DNA from 3 places in the Klebsiella sp. PK01 genome. Region 3 is predicted to be linked to each of the others. Evidence: riboswitches for the same ligand, from Rfam matches in the RefSeq annotation. Region 3 holds a riboswitch; each other region holds the start of a gene.
The links. Region 3 has a riboswitch for thiamine pyrophosphate ahead of thiC (phosphomethylpyrimidine synthase ThiC). Riboswitches for the same ligand answer to the same signal wherever they lie in the genome.
Positions count from the first base shown of each region.

Region 1: another riboswitch for thiamine pyrophosphate. It lies ahead of tenA (thiaminase II); the one in region 3 lies ahead of thiC (phosphomethylpyrimidine synthase ThiC).
Region 2: another riboswitch for thiamine pyrophosphate. It lies ahead of thiM (hydroxyethylthiazole kinase); the one in region 3 lies ahead of thiC (phosphomethylpyrimidine synthase ThiC).

Region 1 covers NZ_JBYEZM010000001.1:391,061-401,758, reverse strand. Annotated here, with positions in the region: gene AC22LX_RS01885 (LysR family transcriptional regulator) at 163-1,047, shown strand; gene AC22LX_RS01880 (RNA polymerase sigma factor) at 1,095-1,643, opposite strand; gene AC22LX_RS01875 (hypothetical protein) at 1,661-2,083, opposite strand; gene AC22LX_RS01870 (hypothetical protein) at 2,192-3,145, opposite strand; gene AC22LX_RS01865 (DUF4056 domain-containing protein) at 3,211-4,353, opposite strand; gene AC22LX_RS01860 (hypothetical protein) at 4,384-5,337, opposite strand; gene AC22LX_RS01855 (BamA/TamA family outer membrane protein) at 5,353-6,477, opposite strand; TPP riboswitch at 6,735-6,838, shown strand; gene tenA (thiaminase II) at 6,906-7,601, shown strand; gene AC22LX_RS01845 (ABC transporter ATP-binding protein) at 7,598-8,323, shown strand; gene AC22LX_RS01840 (ABC transporter permease) at 8,320-9,060, shown strand; gene AC22LX_RS01835 (ABC transporter substrate-binding protein) at 9,088-10,017, shown strand; gene AC22LX_RS01830 (diaminobutyrate--2-oxoglutarate transaminase) at 10,325-10,698, shown strand, end outside.
Region 2 covers NZ_JBYEZM010000002.1:463,531-474,228, reverse strand. Annotated here, with positions in the region: gene AC22LX_RS07475 (alkyl/aryl-sulfatase) at 1-440, opposite strand, end outside; gene AC22LX_RS07470 (helix-turn-helix domain-containing protein) at 655-1,290, shown strand; gene AC22LX_RS07465 (alkyl/aryl-sulfatase) at 1,334-3,310, opposite strand; gene AC22LX_RS07460 (hypothetical protein) at 3,595-4,020, opposite strand; gene AC22LX_RS07455 (STM2901 family protein) at 4,328-4,789, shown strand; gene AC22LX_RS07450 (DUF1493 family protein) at 4,789-5,106, shown strand; TPP riboswitch at 5,211-5,307, shown strand; gene thiM (hydroxyethylthiazole kinase) at 5,342-6,115, shown strand; gene thiD (bifunctional hydroxymethylpyrimidine kinase/phosphomethylpyrimidine kinase) at 6,112-6,912, shown strand; gene fbaB (class I fructose-bisphosphate aldolase) at 7,061-8,113, shown strand; gene AC22LX_RS07430 (RbtT/DalT/CsbX family MFS transporter) at 8,176-9,459, opposite strand; gene AC22LX_RS07425 (FGGY-family carbohydrate kinase) at 9,542-10,698, opposite strand, start outside.
Region 3 covers NZ_JBYEZM010000014.1:7,645-18,342, forward strand. Annotated here, with positions in the region: gene hupA (nucleoid-associated protein HU-alpha) at 1-75, opposite strand, end outside; gene AC22LX_RS24405 (YjaG family protein) at 262-852, opposite strand; gene nfi (deoxyribonuclease V) at 895-1,566, opposite strand; gene hemE (uroporphyrinogen decarboxylase) at 1,579-2,643, opposite strand; gene nudC (NAD(+) diphosphatase) at 2,684-3,457, opposite strand; gene AC22LX_RS24425 (Rsd/AlgQ family anti-sigma factor) at 3,548-4,045, shown strand; TPP riboswitch at 4,098-4,222, shown strand; gene thiC (phosphomethylpyrimidine synthase ThiC) at 4,312-6,207, shown strand; gene thiE (thiamine phosphate synthase) at 6,207-6,842, shown strand; gene AC22LX_RS24440 (HesA/MoeB/ThiF family protein) at 6,835-7,590, shown strand; gene thiS (sulfur carrier protein ThiS) at 7,574-7,774, shown strand; gene thiG (thiazole synthase) at 7,776-8,546, shown strand; gene thiH (2-iminoacetate synthase ThiH) at 8,543-9,676, shown strand; gene AC22LX_RS24460 (sensor domain-containing diguanylate cyclase) at 10,128-10,698, shown strand, end outside.

The DNA of each region.
Region 1 (10,698 bases), on a different contig from region 3:
GATGCGACTTCCTTAGTGTGTTTTCTGGCGCTTAACGCTGGGATGACGACACTGTAGGCCGCTTTATTGTTGGGAAAAATAGTATAAGTTATCCTTCACTGTTATTAAATAAGTAATAATCAAAATGAAATACCATGTTGTCATCGGAGCGCATCGGCACAAATGAACTTAAATCTTTTTGAATCTATTAAGATTTTTATCGAGATCATCGAGTCTGGCAGCTTTACGCGTGCCGCCGAGAATCTGCAGATCCACCGCCCGGCGGTCACGAAAGCGCTACAGCAGCTGGAGCAGCACTGCGGCGTTCGGCTTCTGCAGCGTACCACCCGACAGATCCACCTCACCCCTGATGGCGAGGCGTTTTATCGTCGTAGTAAACCTCTGCTGGCGCAGGCCGACGAGCTGATGGAATCTTTCGCCCCGCAGCGTCCGCTGCAGGGTCAACTGCGCGTCGATATGCCTATCGCCCTGGCGAAGTTAGTGGTCGTACCGAATCTCCCCGCCTTTTATCATCAGCATCCGGAGCTTGAAATTGTGCTGAGCAGCTCCGACCGACGGCGGGATATGCTTCGTGAGGGCCTCGATTGCGTTCTGCGCATCGGCGAACTTGAAGACGGTGACTATATCGCACGTCATCTCGGTACCGTCGGTATGAAAACCTGCGCCAGCCCGGCCTACCTGGCGAAACACGGCGTTCCCACAACCCTTGACGACCTGCAGCATCATCAGGCGATCAACTGGCTGAATAACAGTAATCATCAGACCATGCGCTGGGTGTTTCAGACTGACGCCGGACCGCAGACTCTTGCGCTGGCCGGCAAACTGGTGGTGGATAATTCAGAGACGTACATTGCCGCCGGTTTGGCTGGGCTCGGCATTATGCAGGGTCTGGATCTTTTCCTGCAACCCTGGTTGAAGAGCGGTGAGTTGGTTGAGGTCCTGCCGAATAATCCGGTTCCCTCCAGAAAATTATCGCTTATCTATCCCCATCGTCATGTATCACGCAAGGTGCGCGTCTTCGCCGAGTGGCTGGCGACGCTGTTATAGAAATAAGGATACAATAAAGCCCGGCGCGATATGCCGCCGGGCATGAGTTAAGGCGAGGTAAGTTCATCGTAGAGCGTTCGCAATCGGCTGCGAAGAAAGAGTACCGCTTTGTGTTTACGCGACAGCCACGCCTGCTCGCTGGCGCCGCTCTCTCCCGCCAACTCCCTGTAGCTATAGCCCTGCAGTTCGGTTTTCTCGAAGGCTTCTCGCTGCAGCGGCGGCAACTCCGCCAGCGCTTCAGTTAATGCCTCCCACAGCAGTTCTTTAAGGTATGCTTCCTCCGGCGTCTGCGCGATGCCAAACAGCGTTTCCGCCAGCTCATCCTCGGCAGAGCCGCCATCGCCATCCTCATCGCTGTCGAATGTTAATGGCAACTCGCGCTTCTTGCGCGACCGATCGGTCATTTCATTACGCGCCGCCCGGAATAACCATGCCGCCACGTTCTCCACCGGTTGCTCGACTTTCATCAGTTGCAGGGTAACTTCCTGCAGGATGTCATCGGCATCGTCACGTACGGCGGTTCTACCGCGAATAAACGCCCTTAAACGCGCACGACAGGCGGCAAGCGCAGACAGCAGCCGTGATTCCCCCGCCATCGTGTTGTTTACCTCGTTCACTCGGCATCCGGCGTCTTCGCCGAGGTGTTATCGTCAGTCGGTTGCCCGCCGCGACGTTCATGCCAGGCGCAGCGGCCGTGATGTCCGTGGCGACCAAAACGTTGAGCAAACTCCTCTCGCTGCTCCGGGGTCATGGTCATCCAGCGTTCATGCATGCGTCGACGCACCTGCGCCATACCAAACATACCGCGATGAAAACCTAAACCGCCAAACAAGATACGGCACAGCGCCAGCAACCCCAAAGCCTGCCAGAAACCGATGCTTTTCACCCCGAAGATAGCCGGCAGCAAGGCGTTCCATAGCGACATCACGACCAGACTCAGTACCACAACAATCAGCGCGCCGATGATCAGCGGCCGCGCCATTCTGTGACGTCCAAAACCCTGGTGATGATGCCCGTGTCGTTCAAAATCTCTCATCGTCAATTACCTCATTAAAATGTATGTATCGAGGTAGACGAATCAGCGAAGAAAATATTGCCAACAAAAATGAAAAAATAACGCAATCACGAAAACGGGCAATAGCACTCAGAAACTCATTGCTAAACCGAGGCCGTACCCTTCGGTGTTATTACCGAACATGTAGCGGGCCACCAGTCGGGTGCGGGTGATAAATACCGGGTACTGGCTACTATCGAGCTCCAGGCCAATACCAAGCGAACTCAGGCTATCAAAACCGAGTTCACCGCGCTGGTCGCCGAGATACATGGTATGGGCGCCTTCCAGCACATAGCGCACCGGGCTTTTCAGCAGCGTCCAGTCGGCAATCGGCGCGCGTCGGCGAAGGTAGATACCCAGGTTTTCGGCACTGGCCTGCCCCTGTACCGCTTCAGATGTGCTACCGAAGGTTTGCAAATTCATCGCGGAATAGCGCGCCTCTATATCAATATCCTGCGTTTTGGAAAACAGTTCATAATCGAGCATTAGCGACCCGCCCAACCCATAGGCGTTCAGTCGTCCACCATCGAGGAAGCGAATATCGGCATCGGTTTTACGTTCGAGTGCCCAGCGACCAAGACGCGCATCACTGGCCATGGTGCCCAGCATCATATTGAAGATAGGCCGTAGTACCAGTTTTCCACCCCAGCGGTCCTGATACAACGGAAAGTCCCAGCCGACGCCGCCGGTGGCGGTCAGACTGTTCCATTTGGTCGGGATGGTACGACTTTGGTCGCCATCGCTGATTACAAATTGTGGGTCGTAGCGGCTATAACCCATGGTGCCTTCCAGATAGAGAGGAAAGCTGTCGCTCAGCGTTGCGCCGCCGCCGAATTGGGTGATGGTGAGTTCGTTTTTCTCATTGGCGCCGGAACCAATATTCAGGTCGCTGGCGGTTACATCAGGCACCACGGTATAACTCATTAAGGTGAGCACCGCGTCCGCACGCTGCTTTAGCCGACTGCCGTCGAGGGCATAGCCTGCCTGGCTGACGAATAGCACCGCCAGCAGTAGCCAGGACGCGCGCGGAACGACAAATACCATGGTCTGATGCTACCTCAACGGGGGATTCGTTTGATTGAGTATAGCCAGCAGCGACCAATCGTTAGTTATTTTTCAATACGCTGCAGTTGAATGGCATCTGCCTGCTGCGCTTTATCAGCAAGCTGCTGGAACTGCTGCGGAGAATAAAAATTTTGCGGCGCTGGTAGCGACTGCATATCCTGCCCTGGATGGATTTGCAGTTGACCCAGTTCAGCGAGCGTAAACCCGGCAACTTCCTTTGGCATCGTCAGACGATACGGCGGCGTGCGTTCAAAAGGAACCGGCGTTGGCAGGCGATTTTCGCTGAGATCGTAATTCCGCTTCAGTACCAAAAATTTGTCCGGTACCCTGCGCTTACTGTTCCACCAGTCGCCGTCAATCTCGCGAAACATCCGTTCCGTCTCACTTTGCGGCGCGACCAGCAGTTTGACCAACGCCTGTTTTAACGCCGCTTCCATCGCCCGGTTGTAGGCATCGACCGAACCGGCTTGCCCTTGCAATATGACGTTGATCGCCAGACGTGCACCCAGCAGATTGGAGTAGAGATCCTCCGGCGAAAAGGCGGAAATCTCTTCCGAAAAGCCCGGAACCGATTGGAAGCCATACCATTGGGCGATCTCATGCCATTGCGCAATTTCAAAGGCCAGATGGCCGGCAAGCCACGCGGCAATCGTATATCGCTGCGGCAATGAAGCCGGCGGCGTAAAGGCATTTAACTGGACGCGGCGGACGCCCAGCTCCTCGCTATAAAAGATACGTCCTGGCTGGCCGAGCGTGGGATAAATTCGGCTGAATAAATAGAAGGTGTAATCAGCGGTATCGCGCACATGGGCAATATCAATAAAGCCGCCGCGGCGGGTATAAATAAGGCCATTGTGCTCATCGCTTAAGCCAATCAGATTTTTAACCGCGCCGAGCGCGCTATCGTTGTAATGATGCTCACCTAAGGTATCGAGCGTCAGCACATTGCCAATCTGATAAACCGGGATCGGCACGCCAATGGCGCGCACCCGCAGATCGAACCCGAAGGCGCAGCATGGGCGCAGCGATTCCGGCGGTGACAATTCACCCACTACCGGGCTGACATGATTAACGGGAATCGTCGGTAATACCGGGTCCTGGGCAAATACCGAAAAAGCGGCTGCCCATAACCACCACAAACTCTTACGTATCAAAAGCGTTCTCCACCACACAAAAACAGCGCGCATCATACTCGCCGATGACTACGCGCCGTTAAGTCAAAAACGGTATTCGCCAGCGACAAAGAAACTATTGCGCTCGTTAAAGCCAAATTCGGTTAGCACATTGAAGTTACGCGTGATTTCGTACTGGGCGCCGATCAGCATATTCCACGGTGAAGTGAGTTTCTGTTTGACATCAAACTTACCGTCGCCGTCTTTATTGACCGCGGCAATCAATGGCTGCAGCTGTGGCGGCATATGCAAATCGGCCAGGTTGCCTTTAAATTCCTGTTGCACATCCTGATACATACTGCCGACCCACACGCTGAGATGCGAAGGGCCGGAAATCCCCTGCAGGTTAAAGCGATAGCCAACGCGAGGTGACACTGTCACGGCAGAGATACTGCCGTCGAGAATATCGAAATCGGTGCGGGTGTAGTTTGTATCGACGAGGGCAAACCAGTTCTCATAGCCGCCAGCCAGCGTGAACCCGCCCCCCCAGGTAGTACCTTTGAAATCAAGGACAAAATCGATGTTTTGCAATTCGCCGCTTTGGTTGAGGTTATGCACCGCGCCGGCGATGATGCGATCCAGACCGCGGTATTGCGTTGGGTCGGCATCGACCGACACATTCGACACCGACGAACCGCGGGTGTGGCCCAAAATTCCGTAGACATTAAGGAATGGAAATACCCACATATCGAGACGCAGGTTCTCAGTTTTGCTCTTCTCCCGCGTGTGTCCGGCGTCAATGGCGAACATATCGCTGGGGATTGGATGGTTACCCAGTTTCAGTCCGGAAAAGGTGATGCTGTCGACCATAATATCCTGGCGCATATTCATATAGCTGAGATTGACGCCAAACGGCATCGGAATGGAATAACCGCGGGCGCGGGCTTCGTCGCCCCAGATGGGAAAGTAGCTATCACTGTCGTCACTTTCCGCCGCACAGGCATTCCACACGGCGCCAGAGGTTAATAGCAGCGTAATGACGGTTGTTTTCCATCTCATTTTTTATATGTACCTTTACAGTCCGGAACCCACATTAAAATAGACCGCCTGTTCGTGTTCGCTGAAGGCGACATCGACGCCGGTAAATAACCCATACTGACGGGCGACCAGATAACGAAAACCGGTGCCCCACGCCACTTCGTTTTGCTGCCACAACGCCCCGGCTTCGTCAGCGGCGCTACCGACGCCGACAAAACCCTGCAGGATCCAGCGCGGCGCAAATTGCCAGGCCAGTTGTGTCTGGGCGACAGCGACATAATCGCCCTGATAGCGAAAACGCGAGATACCGCGCAGTTCGATGTAAGGCCGCGCCATTGGCGTTAGATGCTTGTCATGATGAGTCAGCGACTGATAATTTGCCGCCAGCGCCAGGCTTAAGGTCGGCGCCAGCGGTAGAAAGTATTTACCATCCAGCGACAACTGATTGTAATGATAGTCGCCGCCGAGCAGAGCGCGGTAAAAACGGTACTCGCCTTGCAGTGATAACCCTTTCTTAGGATAGAAAAAATTATCAGTGGTGTCATATTCCGCCACCACGCCCAACGCCGAAGAGGTGCTGTTTTCCCCCAGAACCCGCTGCCACACCTTGTTAATCAGCTGATTGTCCGCAGTCACATCGGTGTGCGCATAGAATTGCGAGGCGCCAAGAAAAACCGGCGAGTCCCCCACGCGAAATAACAGCTTTTGTAGACCGCCATAGCCTTTGGTGTGGGTTTGCACCGCCACATTTTTGTTAAAACCGGCAATATCGCCCGAATAGATATCGAGATTGACATTGGCGTAGCCCGCGCCAACCAGGTAACGAATCCGGTCGTGATTCCACGTATGGCGATGCGCGGCGCCGATGAACCAGGTGCCATTTTGCGTCCCGCCGCCGCCGACCCCCGTTAGCGCTGGTGGAATAAAACGATCGCCCTCGCGGGAGCCTTTACCATGCAGAAATAAACCAAACAGACCGCCGCCGTAGCCGATAGCCGGCTCGGTGATCATTACCGGCACCGGCAAAAAACCGTAGGGGTTATCCTGCAGATACTGGCTCATATCAAGCATGCCATCTTCAGGATCGAACAATTGGGCGGCACGAGACGCGTCAGGCGCGAGGGCAAGCATCAGTAAAAGAGTAAGGCCTGCCAGCTTCATGCGGTCTCCAGCACTGACGCATTCATAAGGGGATATTAAGGGAATGTGCTAAAAATATATCGTAAGCCCTTGTTCTTCGCCAACTTACTCTCGCCTTACTTTGCTTATTTTTGGATAAAAAAGCGTGGTTAATCACACAAATTGATAAATATTATTTATCGATCTGGCGCATAACCACTCAAATGTGACAGTGTCACTACTATCGACGCTTTTTACCTTGTCACCGTTGTAATCAAAAAGTGAATGACGTATAACATGTCGCAACCGAGGGGTGTCCCGTGAGGGCTGAGATGGCGTAAAAACCGAACCCTTTGAACCTGATCTGGGTCATGCCAGCGAAGGGACGGGTCGGCATGTTCGCCAGTTTTCAGTTTTTACCTGTTCACACTTCTGCACGCCCGGATCTCCCCTTATTTTCAGGAGGTCCCATGATGATTCCCGCTTTTACCCAAGGTCTTTACGGTCGACTGCGTGAGCAGGCCGGTGGCGAGTGGCAACGCTATGTATCGCACCCTTTCCTCCAGCAATTAGCCGCGGGTACGCTGCCGCAGGCAGCCTTTCGTCATTATCTAACCCAGGATTATCTGTTCCTGATCCACTTCGCTCGCAGCTACGCCCTGCTGGTCAGCAAACTTCGCACGTTGCCGGAGATGCGCGCCGCCGCCGCCTCGATGAATGCCATCCTTGCTGAGCTACCGCTACATGTGGGCTATTGCGAGCAATGGGGGCTGAATGAAGACGCTATGGCCCTGCAAAGCGAAGCGATGGAAACCGTCAACTACACGCGCTACGTACTGGATATCGGCCACGCCGGCGACGCGTTGGATCTGCTGGCGGCGCTGCTGCCCTGCGTTGCGGGTTACGCGGAAATCGGGCTCGGTCTGCTGCACAACCCACAAACCAACTTGCACGATAATCCCTATGCTTCATGGATCCGCAACTACGGCGACGAGAGCTATCTTCAGGGCGTCAACGCGGCGATCGGCCTTCTGGAAACCCTCTGGCAACAGCGCGGCGCGGAATCACGGTTCGCCGAACTGAGCGACATATTTACTACCGCTACCCGGCTGGAAGGCAATTTCTGGCAGATGGGTCTGAATGCCGCCGGGCAGGTCCAGGCGTGATGGCGCCAGGCATTCACGTTCGCGATTTATGCCTGCGCTTTGGCACACGGACTATCTTTCGCGATCTCGCCTTTGATATTGCCGCCGGGCAATGGGTGTCGCTCCTTGGCGCCAGCGGCGCGGGCAAAACCAGCCTGTTGCGTATTATCGCCGGGCTGGCGGCGCCAACCCGCGGAACCGTCGTCGCCAGCGATGGCCTTCCCGTCACTACGCGACTGGCGTGGATGGGTCAAAAAGATCTGCTCTATCCGTGGCTTAATGTGCGGGAAAATGTCGCCCTCGGCGCCAGGCTGCGCGGTGAGAAGGTCGACAACGCCCGCGTCAACGAGCTTCTTGAGCAGGTAGGACTGGCCTCCTGCGCTGATGAACGCCCTGCCGCGCTGTCCGGCGGGATGCGCCAGCGCGCGGCGTTGGCGCGCACCCTCTATGAAGATCGGCCCATTGTGCTGATGGATGAACCGTTTTCCGCTCTCGATACCCTCACCCGCACACGCATTCAGAGCCTGGCCGCGCGCTTACTGACCGGACGAACCGTAGTGCTTATTACCCACGACCCGATGGAAGCCTGCCGCCTCAGCCATCGGCTGCTGGTGCTCTCGCCTGATGGTGAAATTGATGATAGCCATCATTTAAGTGGCGTTCCGCCCCGCGATCCGGATGATGGCGCGCTGTTGGCAAGTCAGGCGCAGCTGCTGCAGCAATTGATGAGGGCGAACGGATGAGGGGCAAGTTACTGCGCGGGTGCAGCGTATTTTGTGGCCTACTGTTGCTCTGGCAGTTGGCGAGCTACAGCGGCATTCCCGCCTTTTTGTTGCCTTCTCCGGCGGCGGTCGCTGAAGCGCTGTGGAATAACCGTAGTTATCTGGCCAGCCACACCCTGGTCACCCTGAGCGAAATTCTCAGCGGAATGGCGCTCGGCGTCGCGCTCGGTATGGTGCTGGCGCTTTGTATGACCATGTCGCCGCGATTACAGCGGTGGGTAATGCCGCTGGTACTGACCAGCCAGGCCATTCCGGTCTTCGCCCTCGCGCCGCTACTGGTGCTGTGGTTTGGTTTTGGTATGAGCGCCAAGGTCATGATGGCGGTGCTGGTTATTTTCTTCCCCGTTACCTCGGCTTTCTTTGATGGTCTGCAACGGGTCAATCGCGACTATCTCGATCTGGCCCGCACCATGGGCGCCTCCTTTGGCGCTCAATTGCGCCATGTCCGACTCATGGCGGCGCTACCCGCGCTAGGTTCCGGCCTGCGGATGGCCGCCGCCGTCGCCCCCATCGGCGCGATTATCGGCGAATGGGTCGGCTCCGCCGAGGGGCTTGGCTACGTAATGCTGAATGCCAATGCCCGCCTGCAAACCGATATCTGCTTCGCCGCCTTGTTCATTTTAGTGCTGCTGACCATCGCGCTGTGGTTGGCGGTCGACGCCTTTTTGCACCGGCTGATCGACTGGTCGCCGGAATAACTTATCAACAGATAATAAGGAAGAGATATGCGTATACCTCTGTTGGCCGGCCTCACTCTGCTGGTTTCCGGTCAGGCATCGGCAAATGAAAAGCTGACCCTGGTACTGGACTGGTACATCAACCCGGATCATGCGCCCATTATGGTGGCGGAACAGATTGGCGCCTTTCGGGATGCCGGGCTGGATGTCAACATCATCCCCCCTTCCGACCCGGCGCTCCCTCCGCGCCTGGTTGCCGCTCGCCAGGCTGATTTAGCGATAACCTATCAACCGCAGGTTCACTTCTTCGCCGATGAAGGACTGCCGCTGGTCCGCGTCGGGACGCTGATCCACTCGCCGCTGAATACCGTGATTGCGCTGGATCCGCGCATCAAATCTCCGGCCGATCTACAAGGGAAAAAAGTGGGATACTCGGTGAGCGGTATTGAACAAGCGACGCTGGCCACCATGGCGCAGCATGCTCACATCGACCCTGACAGCATCAAATTGATCAACGTTAATTTCCAGCTCACCAGCGCTCTGCTGGCCGGCCAGGTTGATGCCGTTATCGGCGGTTATCGCAATATCGAAGCGCTGGAACTCAAACTGCAGGGCAAAAAACCGGTGGTCATGAACGTGGAAGACTATGGCGTGCCCGCTTACGACGAACTGGTGATCGTCGCAAACAAGGCCGAGGTCAACGCCCCTAAAATCAAAAAGTTTCTCGACGCATTACAGCAGGGCGTGAGCTATTTGCGCGCCCATCCGCAGCAAACCTGGCAGCGGTTTGCCAAAGAGCATCCGGAACTCAATACCGAACTGAACCAGCAGGCGTGGTTGCAGAGCGTACCGCTGTTCGCCACCGATCCGGCAGCGTTAGATAAGCCGCGTTATGACGCGTATGAACAATTTTTATATAACAACAAGTTGGTGAAAAAAGTAACACCTTTAGCAAATTATGCGGTTGAACTGCGTTAAGTAACCATAAAACTGACGGAAGTATTTCCGTCAGTCATTCAGCGAAGCGGTAATAAAAATATATAGACTTTCTCACTAATAATTACACTTTCCATGGTTTTAAAAACAATCGAAATTTATCTTTTAAATCAGCTAATTATATTGACACCCCTGTATGTAATAATGACGTCAAAATAGCGCCATAAATTAAAGATTGAATGCGGATTTAAAAAGCCATATATTGTGCGCGCTTTATGAATGCCGATTCAATTTTCTAAACCTTTTTATTCAACCAGAGTTCAAACGTAACGCTGGTTGTGGGAGTGATATGATGACGGATAAAGTCCGTATTGATACTTTAAGTGCAGATTTATTGGACGCGAACAACGAAACCTTTTTGGCTCGTCAGGCTGAATTCGAATCGAATGTCAGGAGTTACCCTCGCAAGTTGCCGCTCGCCATCACCAAAGCCGAAGGCGTTTGGCTGACCGATGCGGATAACAAACAGTACCTGGACTGCCTCGCCGGCGCCGGGACCCTCGCTCTGGGCCATAACCATCCTGAAGTACTGCAGAGCATCCAAAGTGTCATTACCAGCGGCTTGCCGTTACATACCCTCGATCTGACAACACCGTTAAAAGATCGCTTCTCTGAATACCTGCTCTCCTGCCTGCCGGGCGAAGGGAAAGAGTATTGCCTGCA
Region 2 (10,698 bases), on a different contig from region 3:
AGCGGGTCGATAACGGTTATCCCTTTCTCACCTTCAATGATAGTCATGTTGGAGAGATCGAGATTACGGATCTGATAAACCCCGTCGGTGACTTTAAACAGGCCGCCGATATTAATCAGCTGCGACTGGCGCCACAGGCTTGGGTTAACGGTATCCGGGGCTTTTTCACCTTCTTTGACGAAGTCATACTTTGCCGGGTTCCAGATAACGTTGCCTTGCTCGCCTTTAATCATGGTTTGCGGCAGCGCGGCGATAAAGCCTTTATGCGCGTTATCGAAATCGGTTTTATCGGCAAACGGCAGTTTGTTGTACAGCGCGTTATTTGCCTGCTGAGTTGCCGGAGTGGCGTCCTGTTGCTGGGCGGCAGCGAAGGCGGAAAGCGACAGTGAAGTTAAAACACCGGCCAGAGCCAGATGTTTAGCGATCTGATTTAATTTCATTGCATGGCCTCTTAGATTATTTGTTCCGCTATCAATGTTTAATATCAGCGGATAATTCAAATGCGGACTAATTACTGGCCATTTTAAAGCGAATACTTTGCGTTGATAGTCCCATATGGGACTGGTCATTCGTGAAAAAATAATCATCTCGAATCCGCTATCACTTCGCTGCTATACTCGATACCACGGCAGACGGCGCAGCAAGGGGCATAGCGTGAATTTTCAGGATATCCATAGCTATTATCAGCAACTCAACATTGATGCCTTTTTTCCGCAAATAATGGCACAAGGGGAGCCCCTGACGGTTGCGGCAAATAAAAAATTAGCAATCCAGCCAGAATATATTTATTTTTGCACTGAAGGTTCGCTTTCAATATTAATGCCGGAGAATGGCCTTTATATTGGAAATTCCATTGAGTATATGCCGATTGGTCTTATGGAAAGATACTGCCCGCTGGCGAAGTTTGAATACATCGGCAGCGCGGCGGTGAAGCTGGTCAAAGTCACTTATGATGTTTTTGACCAAATCTTTTTACGCGGCGGTCCTGAACGCGTGCAGGAGTTGGCGACCATTCTGACCTATATGTCGATTTTTACTATCGATCTTCACAACGAACGCCGGCAAATGACCAGCTACCAGACCATCAGGCCGATGCTGTTTCGTTATCTTTATCGCCAGAGTACGCATCAGGGGGAAAATGAAGGCCTGGCGCTGTTTATTATTAAGCGCACTAATCTGTCGCGCACGCATGTATTTCGCGTACTGGCGGATCTAAAAGCCGGGGGCTATATCACGATGAAGCGCGGCAAACTGGTTTCGATCGACCGACCGCTGCCGGAAGCTTACTAGTAGAAAGGAAACTCCCGCGACCGGGCGCCGCGGGAGCAGGGCATTATGGCGTGACGATGTCGAACCAGAATTCGAACTTGTCCATATAGCCCAGCATTTCATTGAGCTTATCGGCGTTACCGGTGATTTTCGCGTCGCCGTTATCGACGGCCTGTTTCAGCGTCTCCTCTTTGAGGATGATCTTATTCAGGGTGGCGCGGTTGAGGGCGATAGTGGTATCGGCATCTTTCGCTTCCGCGTTGGCGGTATGGTTCAGTACGCCGTTTTCCAGCTCCAGCTTATACTTGCCGCCGTCGCTGCCGAGATCGATATTAAACACCGATTTCGCGTTACCCGCTTTCTCGCCATTGATATGTACCGCCAGATAGTCGAAGAACATTTCCGGGGTCATCGCGCGCACGGTATCCGGGCTGGCGGTGTTCGGGGTAGGACCTTTCACCACGCCGTTACGCAGCTCCTGCGCGCCGGTGAGGTAGAAGTTACGCCACGGGCCTGATTCCGCCTGGTAGCCTAACTGTTCAAGGGCATCGGCTTCCAGATTACGCGCATCCTGGTTTTTCGGATCGGCGAAGACGATTTTGCTGACGACCTGGGCTACCCAGCGGTAGTTACCCTGGTCATAATCCTCTTTCGCTTTCTTCATGATGGCATCGGCGCCGCCCATGTAATCGACGAATTTCTTCGCCGCTTCTTCCGGCGGCAGTTCGTCGAGGGTCGCCGGGTTGCCGTCGAACCAGCCGAGATACAGCACGTAGGTGGCCTTCACGTCGTGGCTAACGGAACCGTAATAACCGCGGTTAGCCCAGGTGTTGGCAAGGCTCTCCGGCAGTTTGAATTTAGCGGCGATTTCATCGCGGGTCAGCCCTTCGTTGGCCATACGCAGGGTCTGGTCGTTAATGTAACGATACAGGTCGCGCTGGCTCTTCAGCAGGTTAACCACGTTTTCGTTGCCCCAGGTCGGCCAGTGGTGCTGAGCCATAATAATTTCGGCCTTGTCGCCCCAGCGTACAATTGCTTCGTTGATGTACTTCGACCACGGCAGCGGTTCGCGGATTTTCGCGCCGCGCAGCGAATAGGTGTTGTGCAGGGTGTGTGTCACGTCTTCCGCGGATTCAATCAGTTTTTTCTCTTCGATGAACCACAGCATTTCCGACGGCGCTTCCGAACCCGGCGCCAGCATAAAGTCATAGGTCAAACCGTCAATGACTTCTTTCTGCCCGTCTTTTTCGATGATATTGGTCGGCGCAATCAGGGTAACCGTGCCCGCCGAGGTGGTGGTGCCAAGGCCGGCGCCGACCTGACCGGTGGCCGATGGTTTCAGCAGGTTGCCGTACATGTAGCTGGCGCGGCGGCTCATGACGTTACCGGCCATGATGTTTTCTGCCACGGCCGCTTCCATAAAGCCGGACGGCGCGTAAATTTTCACTTTGCCGGATTTCACATCCGCCTCATCAACTACGCCGCGCACCCCGCCGTAGTGGTCAACGTGGCTGTGCGTATAGATAACGGCGACGACCGGTTTCTTACCGCGGTTTTGGTAATACAGATCCATGCCCACTTTGGCGGTTTCTGCCGACACCAGCGGATCCACGACGGTAATGCCTTCTTTACCTTCGATGATGGTCATATTGGAGAGATCAAGATTGCGGATCTGGTAGACGCCATCGGTGACCTCAAACAGGCCGCTAATATTGATCAATTGAGACTGACGCCACAGGCTCGGGTTGACGGTGTCCGGGGCTTTTTCACCTTCTTTGATGAAGGAGTACTGCTGCGGATCCCATACTACGTTACCTTGTTCGCCTTTAATGATCTCGGTGGGCAGGGCGGCAATAAACCCTTTATGGGCGTTGGTGAAATCGGTGTTATCTGAGAAGGGGAGTTGATTATAGAGAGCGTCGTTGGCTTGTTTGGTGGCGGCGGTCGCTTCTTTTGCGGCGACTTCCGCCCATGCTGACAAGCTGATCGATGACAGCAAGCCGGCGATGGCTAAACCTTTCACTACGGGGGTCAATTTCATTGGAATCCTCTTACCATGATGGCAATTCACTCGTTAATTCCGATCTGACGTGGTGTTACAACTTGTAACGCTTATTTGAACTATAACCAGTTGTTTACATTGAGCAAGTTATGGTTACAAAAAAACTACATTAGTTAAAAAACTACTCACTCGTAGGTAAAATGAGATTTATCCAATGGGATTAATGTCGCTTGTTTAGCGCGGTGTCAGACGTGTCGGTTACTGCGGGGAAGGGGAGAAAAAAGCGGCTCTTAGGCCGCTTTTAAATTAACAAGGAAGCGGCGCTATTTGGCGTAGCCTAAAAATTTACCGTCCTGCATGACGGCAATTTTTCCTGATTGGTAGACAATAAAAACGTATAAACCCTGAGAATAGGTTTTCGCGTCAGCATTGCTTTCGTCTAAGGCCGCGGGTTTGCCATCAACTGTCAGCCCGGTTGAGTTTGTGACCAGCTTCATGCCATTGAAGATCTTCACTTTTTTGCTGGATTGCGCTTTCTGCACGGGATATAAAGCCTGTGCATTTTCCAGCGCCTGCTTCTCCGCTGCGGCGTTCACCGCAGCCTGTTTGTTTTGTTCCGCAATATAACAGGCGTCTTTACTGACCCCCTGGGCTTCACACTCGGCCATACGCTGCGCCGGCGAACTGCAACCGGCCGCGATGGCTGCGCTGAGTGCCAGCAGTATTATCGAGACGTGTTTCACTTTCATCATTAACGACCTTATCGTAGATATTATTTTATACATGCGACGAACATTCATGACAGCGGCGATCGTCCGGGGATCGTTAGCGTGCTTAATTCGTAACGCGTGGTAACTATGTCGTAGGGTGATTAAGCAAATTGTGATCTACATCAACCGCCGTACGGATAACTAAAAAATAGTGTAATCGTTTACAATGCGGCGAAAAGAGCGTCTCTGTGGCAAGCGTACGGGGATGATACAATGACGAGTAATGACGGTGTGCCAATCAGCCATTATGATGGCGCTTTATGCAAGGATCATAAGGGATTATGAAGTGGATACTGTTGAACAAATTAGTGGGTACTTCTATAAAGGATACTGGAATCTGAAACCAGAGGAGTTATTCCTGTTGATTCTCATCGATGCGATGAGTCAGCATCTTGAAATTGAGGCAACAGCCGCAACTGCTATCTTAACCGGACAACCCTGGATACCAACGCGAACTAAACCAGGTACAGCAATTAAAGGAACGAGTATTGTTTCAATAATGTCTCGTAAGCTACTCAGTAATGTACGTTTGCCGGTTGGTATTTCGTTGATCACTCCTATGGGTAAAGGTCTGAAAGACTTTCATTGGTCGAAAACTAATAAGTTAGGCGCGGTTATAGGCCGCTACATACCATGGATAGGGTGGGCAATGGCATTTTATTATGCGAGAGCAATACTAATTGATACTGGTGAAAATTTTAATAAGATTGTTAAACCAGAACATAAAGTTGCATGGACATACTTCTAATGAGCATTGAACAAGAAATTATTGATTATATATATACTCATCATAGCCATAAGAAATACTGTTTTTTTGGCGATCGTCCAGAAGTCACGTTAGATACTGAATTAACAAAGGGGGGGCTGAATATCATCTGGGAAGATGCAGAAGATACTTTAGATTACTATTTCAAACAATGGAATGTAAAAATGAATGGCTTCGAAATTATCTATTACTTTGAACCTGAGTTTTTAGGTTCCATGCCTCCAGAGAAGCCGCTTAAACCGCTAACAGTACAAATGTTGGTAGAGTCCGCAAAAGCGGGTGAATGGCTGTACGATTAAGGGACATATCGCCGGGAGACATACCGCTTTTACCGTTTACAAGACTTACCGCTGGCATTACTATCCTGAAGAGAGATTAACGGAACGTTAGTCGCCATTTTGTACCAAATGACTCGGGGTGCCCTTCTTTGTGAAGGCTGAGAAATACCCGTACCACCTGATCTGGATAATGCCAGCGTAGGGAAGTCAGAGACCGCATGGTCTGCGCTGCTTCCTCATCTGGCGGGAGCAAACCATGCATGAACCGCTAAATCCGGCGCATATCGCGCACCTGCAGCAGCTTTTCCGCACCTCTTCGCCGCTTGTTCACTGTATGACCAACGATGTGGTCCAGACTTTCACCGCTAACGTCCTGCTGGCTATTGGCGCCTCGCCGGCGATGGTGATTGATCCTACGGAAGCCGCGCAGTTTGCCGCCATTGCCGATGCGCTATTGATTAATGTCGGGACCTTAACCACTGAGCGCGCCAACGCGATGCGAGCGGCGGCGCAGAGCGCCCGCCAGGCGGGAAAACCCTGGACGCTGGATCCGGTTGCCGTCGGCGCGCTGACGCTGCGTACCGATTTTTGTCGCGAGCTACTGGAACTGCGGCCTGCGGCGATTCGCGGCAACGCCTCGGAAATCATGGCGCTGGCGGGGAATAGCGGCGGTGGGCGCGGCGTCGATACCACCGACAGCGCCGCCGCGGCGTTACCCGCAGCCCAGGTGCTGGCGCGCAAGCTCAATACCGTGGTCGCGGTGACGGGCGAGGTGGATTACATCAGCGACGGCGAGCGCACGCTTGCCGTGAGCGGCGGTGATGTCCTGATGACGCGGGTGGTCGGGACCGGCTGCGCGTTATCCGCGGTGGTGGCGGCAAGCGCCGCGATGCCCGGCGATCGGCTGCAAAACGTAGCAGCCGCCTGCGGCCTGATGAAAATGGCGGGAGGTGAAGCGGCGCGACACGGCGGTCCCGGCAGTTTTATCCCGGCATTCCTCGACGCGTTATACGCGGAGGTGGCGGCATGAAGCGGATTAACGCCTTAACCATCGCCGGCACCGATCCCAGCGGCGGCGCCGGGATCCAGGCCGACCTCAAAACCTTCTCCGCGCTCGGCGCTTACGGCTGCTCGGTGATCACCGCGCTGGTGGCGCAGAATACCCGCGGCGTGCAGTCGGTATACCGCATTGAGCCGGACTTCGTGGCGGCGCAGTTGGATTCGGTGTTTAGCGACGTGCGAATCGATACGACGAAAATCGGCATGCTGGCGGAAACCGATATCGTTGAAGCGGTGGCGGAACGTCTTGCCCGCTATCAAATTGCCAACGTGGTGCTGGATACCGTGATGCTGGCGAAAAGCGGCGATCCGCTGTTATCCCACTCGGCAATTGCGACGCTGCGCCAGCGCCTGCTGCCGCACGTTTCACTGATCACCCCGAATTTGCCGGAGGCCGCGGCGCTGCTCGATGCGCCGCATGCGCAAAGCGAGCGCGAGATGCTGGAACAGGGCAGGGCGCTGTTGGCATTAGGCTGCGGGGCGGTATTAATGAAGGGCGGACATCTGGACGACGCCGAAAGCCCGGACTGGCTGTTCACCCGCGAAGGCGAACAGCGCTTTACCGCGCCGCGTGTGCAGACCAAAAATACCCACGGTACCGGCTGTACGTTATCTGCCGCGCTGGCGGCGCTGCGTCCTCGCTATGCCGATTGGGGACAAACCGTCGCCGAAGCGAAGGGTTGGCTATCGGCGGCGCTGGCGCAGGCCGATTCGCTGGAAGTGGGGCACGGTATCGGCCCGGTACATCATTTCCACGCCTGGTGGTAAATGGCAGTGAAACGAGACAGCAGAATCTACTGAAAAAATGCGCTCCCGGCTGGAAAATATGCTAACTCGGTACCAGGCTTAACCTGCCCAAAATTTTTGGGTTGGGATAAAACATGCTGGCTGCGGCCAGCACTTACGGGAGATAGCTATGACTGATATTACGCAGTTGCTTGGCAAAGATGCCGACAGCCTTTTACAGCACCGTTGTATGACTATTCCAGCCGATCAACTCTATTTACCGGGCGCGGATTACGTCGACCGGGTGATGGTGGATAACAACCGCCCGCCTGCGGTGCTGCGTAATATGCAGACCCTCTACAATACCGGGCGTCTGGCCGGAACGGGGTACCTTTCCATTCTGCCGGTCGACCAGGGCGTAGAGCATTCGGCGGGCGCGTCATTCGCCGCCAACCCGCTCTACTTCGATCCGAAGAATATTGTGGAACTCGCCATCGAAGCCGGCTGTAACTGCGTGGCTTCTACCTATGGCGTACTGGCCTCGGTATCGCGCCGCTACGCGCACCGCATTCCATTCCTCGTTAAGCTCAACCATAACGAAACCCTGAGCTACCCGACCGAGTATGACCAGACCCTGTACGCCAGCGTTGAGCAGGCGTTCAACATGGGCGCGGTTGCGGTTGGCGCGACGATCTATTTTGGCTCCGAGCAGTCGCGTCGGCAGATTGAAGAGATCTCCGCCGCCTTCGAGCGCGCGCACGAGCTCGGCCTGGTCACCGTGCTGTGGGCCTATCTGCGCAACCCGGCATTCAAAAAAGATGGCGTCGATTACCACGTTTCCGCTGACCTGACCGGCCAGGCCAACCATCTGGCCGCCACCATCGGCGCTGATATCGTGAAGCAGAAAATGGCCGAGAATAACGGCGGCTATAAGGCGGTGAACTTCGGTTATACCGACGATCGCGTCTACAGCAAGCTGACCAGTGATAACCCGATCGATCTGGTGCGCTATCAGCTGGCAAACTGCTATATGGGCCGTGCCGGGTTGATTAACTCCGGCGGCGCGGCGGGCGGCGAAACCGATCTCGCCGATGCGGTGCGCACGGCGGTGATCAATAAACGCGCCGGCGGCATGGGGCTGATCCTCGGTCGTAAAGCGTTTAAGAAATCGATGAGCGAAGGCGTGAAGCTGATCAATGCGGTGCAGGACGTCTATCTGGACGGCAAAGTCACTATCGCATAAGGCAAAAATCCGGGCGTGAGGCCCGGATTGACTCTTTTACTTACCCCGGTCTCCGGGGTTTTTTATGATTTTGCTGCGCTGACGGTCAGCGGTTTAGCCGCTTCGCTGGTAGCAAACCCTGGCTGTTCAACGCGAATAAACGGGCACAGGAAGAAGGCGAGAATATAGAGCGCGGTATAGGCCACCACCACGCCGATGGTGCTGAAGTGCGGCAGCAGCACCACCGCAATCGCCGGCGCGAGGAAATTCGACAGCCCGGCAGACAGGTTGTAGACCGAAATCGCCGCCCCTTTATGCTTTGGCTCCAGCGCCGGGAACACCGCCGCCATCGGCACGAACGCCGCGACAAAAATCCCCAGCGCAATCGCCGGCACCAGCGCCATAGCGAAGTTATGCCCGAAGTGCTGCGGCAGGTAGTAAAACGCCAGGCTCGACAGCGCCATGCCGATGCAGCCGAACCAGCGCACCACTTTCATCCAGCCCAGTTTCTCCGCCACGATACCCCAGAAGACGTTGGAGAAAATGGTGGTGAAGAAGAACGCCGCCCACACCTGCAGCCATTCGGAAGTGGTGAAACCGAGCTCATCGACGAACATCATCGGCATGACCACCGCGAAGCCGAACAGCGACAGGGTGTTGATAATGCGCACAATGCTGGAGAGCATAATGCTGCGGTTGGTGTAGATAAGGGTCACCGCGCGCCCCAGCTCGGAGAACTTCTCGCAGGTGGTGAGGTTCTGCATATGGCGCGGGGTTTCGGTGTTGCGCAGCGCCGCCAGGGCAATCAGCCCGCCGGTGACGCAGAACGCCAGCGCCAGCCACAGGGTGCCCATCTCGCCAATGTGCGGGATGGTGAAGCTCGGGATATAGCTGCCGAACACGCCGATGCCGACGGAGTAGACCGCCCAGAACCAGCCCAGGGCCGAGCTGGAGCTGTCGCTGCGGACGTTATGGATAATGGCGACGATGAACGAGTAGAGGAACAGCGGATAGGCCAGACCGCGGATACCGTAAAACAGCAGGATTAAGGCATAGTTGGCGCGGCCGAGACCGAAGACGAGGAACAGGACGTGGAACACGCACCACAGCACAAAACCGATAAACATGGTTTTACGCGGGGTGATGATTTCCGCGACCACGCCGGAGACCCAGGCCGAGAGGGCGGCGGCGAGGCCGTAGAGGGTGAAGGCGAAAGAGGCCTGCGCCGGGCTGAAGCCCAGCTCCTTGATGTAGTGCGAGAGGAAGGCGAGTTCAAAACCGTCGCCGGTCATAAACACGGCGATGGCGACGTATCCCCAGATAAGGTTCAGCGGCAGACCGAACCACTGTTTGTTATTAACGGACATGTTAACCTCGATTTCAGGATGCAGAGGAGCGGCTCCGCTGCACAACAGCGGAGCATTATTGTTATTAAATTAAAGAGGTATGTTATTCGCGGATTAGCCGACCGGCCTGTTGTAGCGCTTTGTAGGCCTCATACCTGCGTTGATGAAGCGAGCTAAACGCCGTTTCGCTACGATAGGTTTTATCCACTCTGGTGAACCGCTTCATGGCGTCCGGTAGCGAGGCGGCGACGTTGCCCGCGACGGCGCCGAGGATGGCGGAACCCAGCAATACTGGTTCGCTGCTGGCGGTGCTGACCACGGTTACGCCACAGGCATCGGCCAATAGCTGGCGTACCAGCGGGTGCTGCCCCGCGCCGCCGCTGATAACGATATTTTCGCTCTCAATACCACAGGCGCGTTGGGCATCAAGGATCTGCCGCAGGCCGTAGCCAATCCCGCATAATCCGGCGACATACAGCGCGGTCAGGTTATCAAGATCCCGCTCCATCCCCAGCCCGGCAATCAGCGCTTTCGCGTGGGGGTCGGCAAGCGGCGCGCGGTTGCCGAGAAACTCCGGCACGACGTGCAGTCCATCTGCCAGCTTCACCGCCTCCGACGGCGAGGCAACCTGCGCCAGCACGCGATCCGCCAGCCAGACCGGCAGTGGAACGGCGGCGGCTTTGGCCTGTTCGCGCGCTTCGGCCGCCGCCGGATGGAAGCTCAGTAACTGGTCGATAGCCGCGCCGGCGGCGCTTTGTCCACCTTCGTTCAGCCAGTAACCCGGCACCATCGCCGAATAGTAAGGCCCCCAGACCCCAGGGACGAACACCGCTTTCTCGGTGGTGGTCATGGTGCAGGAGGAGGTGCCGAAGACGTAGGCCATATTATTCACCGCGCCGTTGAGTACGCCAACGGTGCCAATGCCGCCGGCATGGGCGTCGATCATCCCGACCGCCACCGGCGTACCGACAGGCAGACCCATCTCTTCGGCCGCCGCCGCGGTTAACCCATCACCACAGGGCGTTCCCGGATCGACAATACGCTGGCCGATACGGGCGAAGTCTTCTTCCGCCAGCTCTGCGAGGCCAATCTGGCGGAAGTAGTCGGCATCCCAGCGCTTTTCATGGGCCAGATAGGTCCATTTACAGGTGACGGTACAGACGGAGCGGGCCAGATCGCCGGTCGCGCGCCAGGTGAGGTAGTCGGCCAGGTCGAAGAAGTGACGCGCACGGGCATAAGTCTGCGGGCGATTTTCTTTCA
Region 3 (10,698 bases):
CAGGGCAGCTTTTGCCTGTGCTTTAGACAGGTCAGCTTTGTCCGCAATTACATCAATCAGTTGAGTCTTGTTCATAAGTTATCCTTACAATGTGTTTATCGCTTGCTAAGCATCGAGTGCGACGGAAATGCCAGAAAAGCACTCTCCTGCATACACGCACCGATAGCCACTTTTTTTCGCCCCCCAAATGTAGACCAGACAGGGGGCGGAATGGAAGTCTTCAGACGCTACAATTCAGGCGGTAAATCACGTTTTCTGGTCTCATTGCTGAAAATTTATACCAATATTGCTCTCACCGGCCTCTCGCAGGTCTGCGCGCAGCCCTTTAATCAGTTCAATGTCGCGTTCTTCGCAGTCGGCCAACAGGCGGAAAATCTCCCACTGAATGTCCCATTCTTGTTCTACCGCCGGGTTAGCTTTGAGCTCTTCATCGGTCATTTCGCGACCTTCCTGGGTCATTTCCAGCATCGCGACGGTAGTAATGGAAGTCTTACTGACCTCGATAGCATGTTCCAGCGTTTCACCGCTCAGGCGTGAGTGGATTAATTCGCTCAGCGCGACGCAGGCATCGATAGCCGGATAGACGCCGTACATGTCGTAGTCATCCGCGGACGGAATCGCCTCTTCCAGCTTTTCCAGCTGACTATCGAAATTCACCTTCGCATCTTTTACCGTCAGCGTTTCCCAGATCAGGTCAAGGATACGACGATATAACTGGCCGTCGCCGAACTCGGTTTGCTTGCAGAACATGGCGTAGTTGGGGTACATACGCTCGCACAGGCAGGCCATAAAGGTGACGTGCTGCCAGCTCTCCAGTTTCTCCAGGCGCAGATGAATCGGGTTTTGTAACATGATGAATTCTCGAAGTCAGAAATTAGGCGCAGTGTACCTGAATCAGCCGTGATTTGCTTGCCAACGCACAAAGGAAGGCCGACGGGATGCCACGGCATCGGCCCAACGCGTGGGTTCGGGTAGCCGGTAGCCCTGCATGCAGCGTTCCACCCACATTAACGCGCTATCCATCCCTACGCGGTGGCCGGTACTGATAAACAGTGGGTTGCAGCGTGCTTTGCTGCGCCAGACCCAGGCCAGCTGATCGCCCTTGTCGATTAATGGCGCCAGCGCGCCGGGCTCGGCGCCGAGCGGTTCAAACTTCCCGCATAAGCGTTTTTTCGCTACGCCAATCGTTGGCACATCAACCATCAGGCCAAAATGGCTGGCGACGCCAAGCCGCCGGGGATGTGAAATACCGTGGCCGTCGACGAACAACAGATCGGGCTTTTGCGATAGCTGTTGCCACGCCGCCAGCAGCGCGGGGGTCTCGCGAAAGGAGAGAAAGCCGGGGATGTACGGCATCGTGGTGGCGACGCGCGCCACCTGATACTCCACCAGCTCAAGGCCCGGATAAGTTAGCAGCACCATCGCAGCGCGGGTAATTTCCCCTTCCTGCTCAAACCCCACATCGGCGCCGCCGATCAGCACCGGCGGGTCGCGATCCAATCGGTCCGCACGTTCTACCGACGCGGCTAAAGATTGCTGTTGGGTTCGTAGCGCAGCTAAATCCATCATGCTTATCTCCTATTGGTGATATTGCGCGGAGAGACGATGAACCGCCTCAACAAAGACTCCTGCATGCTGTGGGTCGACGTCCTGATGGATGCCGTGACCAAGGTTAAAGACATGGCCTTCGCCCTGGCCGAAGCCGGCGAGAATGTTCGCCACTTCGTCTTCAATACGGGCGGCAGGTGCATAAAGCATCGACGGGTCCATATTGCCCTGCAGCGCCACTTTGTGGCCTACGCGACGGCGAGCGTCGGCAATATCGGTAGTCCAGTCGAGACCCAGCGCATCGCAGCCGGTCTCCGCCATCGCTTCCAGCCATTGTCCGCCGCCTTTGGTGAACAGCGTCACCGGTACGCGACGACCTTCGTTTTCCCGCAGCAGGCCATCGACGATTTTATGCATGTAGTAGAGCGAGAACTGCTGATAGTCGCGGCCGGTCAACACGCCGCCCCAGGTGTCGAAAATCATCACCGACTGCGCGCCCGCTTTGATCTGCGCGTTCAGATACAGGGTGACGCTTTTCGCCAGCTTGTCCAGCAGCGCGTGCAGCGCCTGCGGTTCGGCGTACATCATCTTTTTGATGACGGTAAAGGCTTTGCTGCTGCCGCCTTCAACCATGTAGGTCGCCAGCGTCCATGGGCTGCCGGAAAAACCAATCAGCGGCACTTCGCCTTTCAGTTCACGGCGAATGGTGCGCACGGCGTTCATCACGTAGCCTAATTCTTGTTCCGGGTCCGGCACCGGCAGTTTGTCGACGTCGGCTTTGCATTTCACCGGCGAGGTGAAGCGCGGGCCTTCGCCAGCTTCAAAGTACAGCCCCAGCCCCATCGCATCCGGAATCGTCAGGATGTCCGAAAAGAGGATCGCCGCATCCAGCGGGTAACGGCGCAGCGGCTGTAGCGTTACTTCGCAGGCCAGCTCGGCATTTTTACACAGCGACATGAAATCGCCCGCTTGCGCGCGGGTGGCTTTGTATTCCGGGAGATAGCGGCCCGCCTGGCGCATCATCCACACCGGGGTGACATCAACCGGCTGGCGCAGCAGCGCGCGCAGGTAACGATCGTTTTTCAGTTCGGTCATTTTTACATTCCTTTAGCGTTGATGCGCCCAGTGTAACATGTCACTCGTACTCTGCCCGACACATCGCCACCGTATCTTCGATCAGGCGTCGCGCCACCGTGCCCGGCGGCGGCAGTAGCGGCAAATCGTCATAGCGATACCACTCTGCGCTCAGCAGCTCTTTCTTATCCACGACAATATCGCCGCTATCGTATTCAGCCATAAAGGCGGTCATCAATGATTGCGGGAAGGGCCACGGCTGGGAGGTCACATAGCGCAGGTTTTTCACCTTAATGCCGCTCTCTTCCATCACTTCGCGGGCGACCGCCTGCTCAAGGGTTTCACCCACTTCGACAAACCCGGCCAACACCGTATGGACACCATTACGATGGCGGGTATGCTGCGCCAGCAGAATTGAATCGTCGCGACGAATGGCGACGATAATGCAGGGGGCAATTTGCGGATAATAGCGCTCGCGGCAGTGGCCGCAGAGCATCGCCCACTCGGTTTTACTGACATGCATCGGGTGGCCACAGTAGCCGCAGAATTTATGCGATCGATAAAACTCGGCCAACTGGATCCCGCGCCCTGCTAATTGGAAAAGCCCAGGATCCTGATCCAACACCTGGCGCAGCGATCCCATATCATGGCGACGATCCTGACGCACCAGCCACACCGCTTCGCCTTGCCACTCGCCGAGATGTAGCGCGCGTTCACCGACAAGATCAAAATTTACCGCTTCGCCATGTGGTAATTCCCCTGCGGGAAGCCATAATTTTTGTTCGTGACTGACGATCCACCAGCCGCGATCTAATTTTTCAATAATACGATCCATATCTATTGCGCTACCTTCGTTTTACTGGCACTTTTAACATTATATTTACATTTGCTGAGCAACGTTATTTTTAATCTTGCGGAGTCAATCATGTTAAACCAGCTGGAAAACCTGACGGAACGTGTTGGAGGCAATAACAAACTGGTCGATCGCTGGCTGCTTGTGCGTAAGCATTTGCTCGTGGCTTACTACAACCTGGTTGGCCTGAAACCCGGCAAAGAGTCCTTTATGCGGCTTAATGAAAAGGCGCTGGATGACTTTTGCCAAAGCCTGGTGGATTACCTCTCATCCGGTCATTTTAATATTTATGAACGTATTATCGGAGAAATGGAAGGGAGTACCCCTCTTTTAGCCGCCACCAAAATCTACCCGCAGCTGGAAGCCAATACCCAGCAGATGATGGACTACTACGATACCTGCCTCGAAAACGCCATCGATCATGATAACTATCTCGAATTTCAGCAGGCGCTGTCGGATATCGGCGAGTCGCTGGAGGCACGCTTCGCGCTTGAGGACAAGCTGCTGGCGCTGGTCGTCGCTCACGATCGGAAAGACAGCGTTGGCGACAATATCGCGCCGACCGCTTGAGTTGTGAACCGTTAACGAGTAATTTACATACATTATCCCTCTGCGGAGGGATTTCATCTTGTCGGAGTGCCTATTTTCCACACGAAAGCTGAAGTGGAAAAGGCTGAGACCGTTTATTCGGGATCCGCGGAACCTGATCAGGCTAATACCTGCGAAGGGAACAAGAGTAAACTGCTGGTCGCACCTGCCCGTTACGGGTTGGTCGCATCTGTTACTCCATCCGTCGTCTGACAAGCCATCTCCTTTTTTTGTAACTGGAATGCGCTATGTCTACTACCAAACTGACCCGCCGGGAACAACGCGAACACGCGCAGCGATTCATCGATACGCTGGAAGGCACCGCTTTTCCCAATTCGCGCCGCATTTACATTCAAGGCTCACAGGCTGATATCCGCGTCCCGATGCGTGAAATCCAGCTCAGCCCGACGCTCATCGGCGGTGATAACGATAACCCCCAATACGAAGCCAACGAACCAATACCGGTGTACGACACCTCCGGGCCTTACGGCGACCCGGAGATCAACATCGATGTCCGCCAGGGACTGACAAAACTACGCCAGCGGTGGATCGACGCACGTAACGACTGCGCGCCGCTCAGCGAACGCAGCTCGGCATACACTAAAGCGCGGCTGGCCGACGATGGCCTCGATGAACTGCGCTTTGGCGGCCTGCTGACGCCTAAACGCGCCGTCGCCGGCAAATGCGTGACGCAACTACACTACGCCCGCCAGGGGATCGTCACCCCGGAGATGGAATTCATCGCCATTCGCGAAAACATGGGCCGTGAGCGTATCCGCAGCGAGGTGCTGCGCCAGCAGCATGCCGGAGAAGGCTTTGGCGCCCGTCTGCCGGACAACATTACCGCCGAGTTCGTCCGCGATGAAGTCGCTGCCGGGCGAGCCATCATCCCGGCCAATATCAATCACCCGGAATCCGAACCGATGATTATCGGCCGCAACTTCCTGGTGAAAGTGAATGCCAATATCGGCAACTCGGCGGTGACCTCTTCCATCGAAGAAGAGGTCGAGAAGCTGGTCTGGTCAACCCGCTGGGGCGCCGACACGGTAATGGACCTCTCCACCGGCCGCTATATCCACGAGACCCGCGAATGGATCCTGCGCAACAGCCCGGTGCCGATTGGTACCGTCCCGATTTACCAGGCGCTGGAGAAAGTTAACGGCATTGCCGAGAACCTGACCTGGGAAGCCTTCCGCGATACCCTGCTGGAACAGGCCGAACAGGGCGTCGACTACTTCACGATTCATGCCGGGGTGCTGCTGCGCTATGTGCCGATGACCGCGAAGCGGTTGACCGGTATCGTCTCGCGCGGCGGTTCTATCATGGCCAAGTGGTGCCTGTCGCATCATCAGGAAAACTTCCTCTACCAGCACTTCCGCGAAATCTGTGAAATCTGCGCCGCCTATGACGTGTCGCTGTCCCTCGGCGATGGTCTGCGCCCCGGCTCGATTCAGGATGCCAACGACGAGGCGCAGTTCGCCGAGCTGCATACGCTGGGCGAGCTGACTAAAATCGCCTGGGAGTATGACGTTCAAGTGATGATTGAAGGCCCCGGCCACGTGCCGATGCAGATGATTCGCCGCAATATGACCGAAGAACTGGAGCACTGCCACGAAGCGCCCTTCTACACGCTGGGGCCGCTCACCACCGACATCGCGCCGGGCTATGACCATTTCACTTCCGGTATCGGCGCGGCAATGATTGGCTGGTTTGGCTGCGCCATGCTGTGCTACGTCACGCCAAAAGAACATCTCGGCTTGCCCAACAAAGAGGATGTGAAACAGGGACTCATTACCTACAAAATCGCCGCCCACGCCGCCGACCTCGCTAAAGGCCACCCCGGCGCGCAGATCCGCGACAACGCGATGTCCAAAGCGCGTTTCGAATTCCGCTGGGAAGACCAGTTCAACCTCGCGCTCGATCCCTTTACCGCGCGGGCCTATCACGATGAAACCCTGCCGCAGGAGTCCGGCAAAGTCGCCCACTTCTGCTCCATGTGCGGGCCAAAATTCTGTTCGATGAAAATCACCCAGGAGGTCCGCGACTACGCCGCGAAGCAAAGTATCGAGGCCGGCATGGCCGATATGTCAAATAACTTCCGCGCCCGCGGCGGTGAAATCTACCTGAAAAAGGAAAATGCCTGATGTACCAGCCTGACTTTCCGCCCGTACCGTTTCGTCTCGGGCTTTATCCGGTTGTCGATAGCGTGGCGTGGATTGAGCGCCTGCTGGAAGCCGGCGTGCGCACCATTCAGTTGCGGATCAAGGACCAGCGCGACAGCGATGTAGAGGATGATGTCATCGCCGCCATCGCGCTTGGCCGCCGCTATCACGCGCGGCTGTTTATCAATGATTACTGGCAGCTGGCGATTAAGCACCGGGCGTACGGCGTACATCTGGGTCAAGAGGACCTGGAAACCACCGATCTGAGCGCCATCCGTAAAGCCGGACTGCGCCTTGGCGTCTCCACTCACGACGATATGGAAATTGACGTCGCGCTGGCGGCGCGCCCTTCCTACATCGCGCTGGGCCACGTCTTCCCGACCCAAACCAAACAGATGCCTTCGGCGCCGCAGGGCCTCGAACAGCTTGCCGGGCATATTCATCGTCTGGCCGATTATCCGACGGTAGCGATAGGCGGCATCAGTCTGGAAAAAGCGCCGGGCGTACTGGCCACCGGCGTCGGCAGCATCGCGGTCGTCAGCGCCATTACCAAGTCAGCAGACTGGCGGGCTGCCACTGCACAACTGTTAGCGCTGGCGGGAGCAGGCGATGAATGATCACGATTTCATGCGCTACAGCCGCCAGCTATTGCTGGAAGATATCGCCATCGAGGGACAGCAGAAACTGTTAGCCAGCCGGGCGCTGATTATCGGCCTGGGCGGCTTAGGTTCGCCGGCCGCGCTATATCTGGCGGGGGCCGGCGTCGGAACGCTGACCCTGGCCGATGACGACGCGGTGCATCTCAGCAACCTGCAGCGGCAAATTCTGTTCACCAGCGACGATATCGACCAGCCAAAAGCCGCGGCGGCAAAGACGCGGCTCAACCAACTCAATCCGCAAATCCGCCTCGTGGCGCTACAGCAGCGCTTAAGCGGCGAGTCGCTGCGCGCCGAAGTGGCGAAAGCCGACGTGGTGCTGGACTGTACCGATAACATGATCGCCCGCCAGGCGATTAACGCCGCCTGCGTCGCCCTTGAGACGCCGCTGGTAACCGCCAGCGCCGTCGGCTTCGGCGGCCAGTTGATGGTGCTGACGCCGCCCTGGGCGCAGGGCTGCTACCGCTGCCTGTGGCCGGACACCGCCGAACCACAGCGTAACTGTCGTACCGCGGGGATCGTCGGCCCGGTCGTCGGCATGATGGGGACGCTGCAGGCGCTGGAAGCCATTAAGCTCCTTAGCGGCATGGCGACGCCGCGCAACACGCTACGGCTGTTTGACGCCCGCACCAGCAACTGGCGCAACCTTACGTTGCAAAAGGCCCGGGGCTGTCCGGTTTGTGGAGGACATCATGCAAGTCTGGTTTAACGACGAACCGCTGGAGTGCGCGGACAACCTCAGCGTAAGCGCCCTGCTTAGCCAACTGGAACAGCTCCAGCCGGGCGTTGCGCTGGCGCTCAACCAACTCATCCTGCCACGCGAACGGTGGGAAGATCATCTCTTGCAGGAAGGCGATCGGGTCCTGCTTTTTCAGGTTATCGCCGGAGGCTGACATGTTACGTATTGCTGATAAGACATTTGAATCCCACCTTTTTACCGGAACCGGCAAATTCGCCGCCCCGGAGGTAATGGTCGAGGCGATTCGCGCCTCGGGAAGTCAGCTGGTGACGCTGGCGATGAAGCGCGTCGATTTACGCCAGCATAATGACGCGATTCTCGCGCCGCTGCTGGCGGCGGGCGTTAACCTGCTGCCGAATACCTCAGGCGCCAAGACGGCGGAAGAAGCGGTTTTTGCCGCCCGCCTGGCGCGGGAAGCCTTAGGTACCCACTGGCTGAAACTGGAGATCCACCCGGACGCCCGCTGGCTGCTGCCTGACCCCATTGAAACCCTGAAGGCGGCGGAGCTACTGGTGCGCGAAGGGTTTGTCGTCTTGCCCTATTGCGGCGCCGACCCGGTCCTGTGCAAACGGCTGGAAGAGGCTGGCTGCGCGGCGGTGATGCCGCTGGGTGCGCCGATAGGCTCCAATCAGGGGCTGGAAACCAGGGCCATGCTGGAGATTATTATCGAACAGGCGACGGTACCGGTGGTGGTTGATGCCGGGATTGGCGTGCCGAGCCACGCGGCGCAGGCGCTGGAAATGGGCGCTGATGCGGTACTGGTCAACACCGCCATTGCCGTCGCCGACGATCCCGTCGCCATGGCCCGCGCCTTCCGCATGGCGGTCGATGCCGGATTACTGGCGCGTCAGGCCGGACCGGGGGCGCGCAGTACTCAGGCGCAGGCCACCAGCCCGCTGACCGGCTTTCTGGAGGCACTGGCATGAAAACTTTCAGCGATCGCTGGCGGCAGCTGGAATGGGATGACATACGCCTGCGCATCAACAGCAAAACCGCCGCCGACGTCGAACGGGCGCTGGCGGCAAAACAACTCACCCGCGATGACATGATGGCCCTGCTCTCACCTGCCGCGGCCGATTATATTGAACCGCTGGCCCAGCGCGCGCAGCGCCTCACCCGGCAGCGCTTCGGCAACACCGTCAGCTTTTACGTACCTTTGTATTTGTCCAACCTGTGCGCCAACGACTGTACCTACTGCGGCTTCTCAATGAGTAACCGCATCAAGCGCAAGACACTGGATGAAGCGGAGATTGCCCGCGAATGCGCCGCAATCCGCAATTTAGGCTTTGAACATCTTCTGCTGGTCACCGGCGAACATCAGAGTAAGGTCGGAATGGATTATTTCCGCCAGCACCTGCCAGCCATTCGCCGCCAGTTTGCCTCGCTGCATATGGAAGTGCAGCCGCTGGCGACCGAAGAATATGCCGAACTAAAAACGCTGGGGCTTGATGGGGTGATGGTCTATCAGGAGACCTACCATGAAAGTATGTATGCCCAGCACCATCTGAAGGGTAAAAAGCAGGATTTCTTCTGGCGCCTTGATACACCGGATCGTTTAGGCGAAGCGGGGATCGATAAGATCGGCCTCGGCGCGCTCATTGGCCTTTCCGACAGCTGGCGAGTAGACTGCTTTATGGTCGCCGAGCATCTGCTATGGCTACAGCAGCGCTACTGGCGCAGCCGCTACTCTATCTCCTTTCCGCGTTTACGCCCTTGCGCCGGCGGTATTACGCCAGCTTCGCTGATGGACGAGCGTCAGCTGGTGCAGACCATTTGCGCCTTCCGCCTGCTGGCGCCGGAGGTTGAGCTGTCGCTCTCGACCCGTGAATCACCGTGGTTCCGCGACCGGGTGATCCCGCTGGCGATTAACAACGTCAGCGCGTTCTCCAAAACCCAACCCGGCGGCTACGCCGACGATCATCCGGAACTTGAGCAATTTGCTCCCCACGACGATCGCCGCCCTGAAGAGGTTGCCAGCGCGCTGGCCGCCCGTGGCCTACAGCCGGTATGGAAAGACTGGGATAGCTGGCTGGGACGCGCCTCGCAATCATCATGAAGTATGCTGCAAGCCGCTGATTATTTTGCGTGCCTGCACGAGAGATGGAAAACGGAGGCTCGCCCAACTGCCGCCATTTTTCTATTCTGCCAGGGTCAGCAGCGGACGCTGACCAGGGCGAGTTTTTCTTTCCTCTCTTCGCCCTGCCTCTACCGTCCGCACTGCCGCAAACATATTACTATCGAATATTAATCACGATGCTGAGCGCACTCAGCGTTATAATTTAGCGATAGTTACCTGATTCGCTAAGCAGGCATGCTGGCTTAACCTGCGTCTAAACCCACGGTTTATACCCTAAATAATTCGAGTTGCAGAACAAAACGGCTAGCCGTTTTGAACAGCGCTTGCGCTGGCCCCGTAAAGGCGAGGCCCAAGGATGGGCCGAGTTATTGCCAACGCACATGCAACTTGAAGTATGACGGGTATATTGATTCTGGACGATTAACAACTTATGGCACGCCACAACAGAAAGCTTTCTTTTACTACGCCGATCGTAGTGGGCTTTGCGGGGATTTTGCTCAGCTTTTTACTGATCGCAATCTTTGTTACCGCGACGCAGAAGAAAAATTTTCTCGAAGATTATCATCATATTAACCGCAACTTTACCCATAATCTTGCGGTGAACTACACCGAATCTCTGCTGCGCGAGAATGACTACATTCTGGCGCGTGCAACGAAATACTTCGCCCGCGACGATGCGCTCAATATCGCCGTAAATGTCAATCCGCAAAAGGGTCTGGACGATCTGATGCGTTTGCAGGAACTGATGCCGACGGTCTCCTCCATTTCGCTTGCCGATACTCTCGGCCATTATCTGCGCGCTCCCGAGGTGATGGAAGGCGATGAGAGCCGCTCGTTTGATCCTAAAACGCGTCCCTGGTTTATTCGCCAGGCGGAAGCCAGTACCTTCAGTCTCTATACCACTCCTTACCTTGACTACTTCACTCACCATCCTACCGTCACCGTCTACCGGCCTGTCATTTCACCGCAGGGGCGGCTCAAAGGTAGCCTGGCGTTTCATA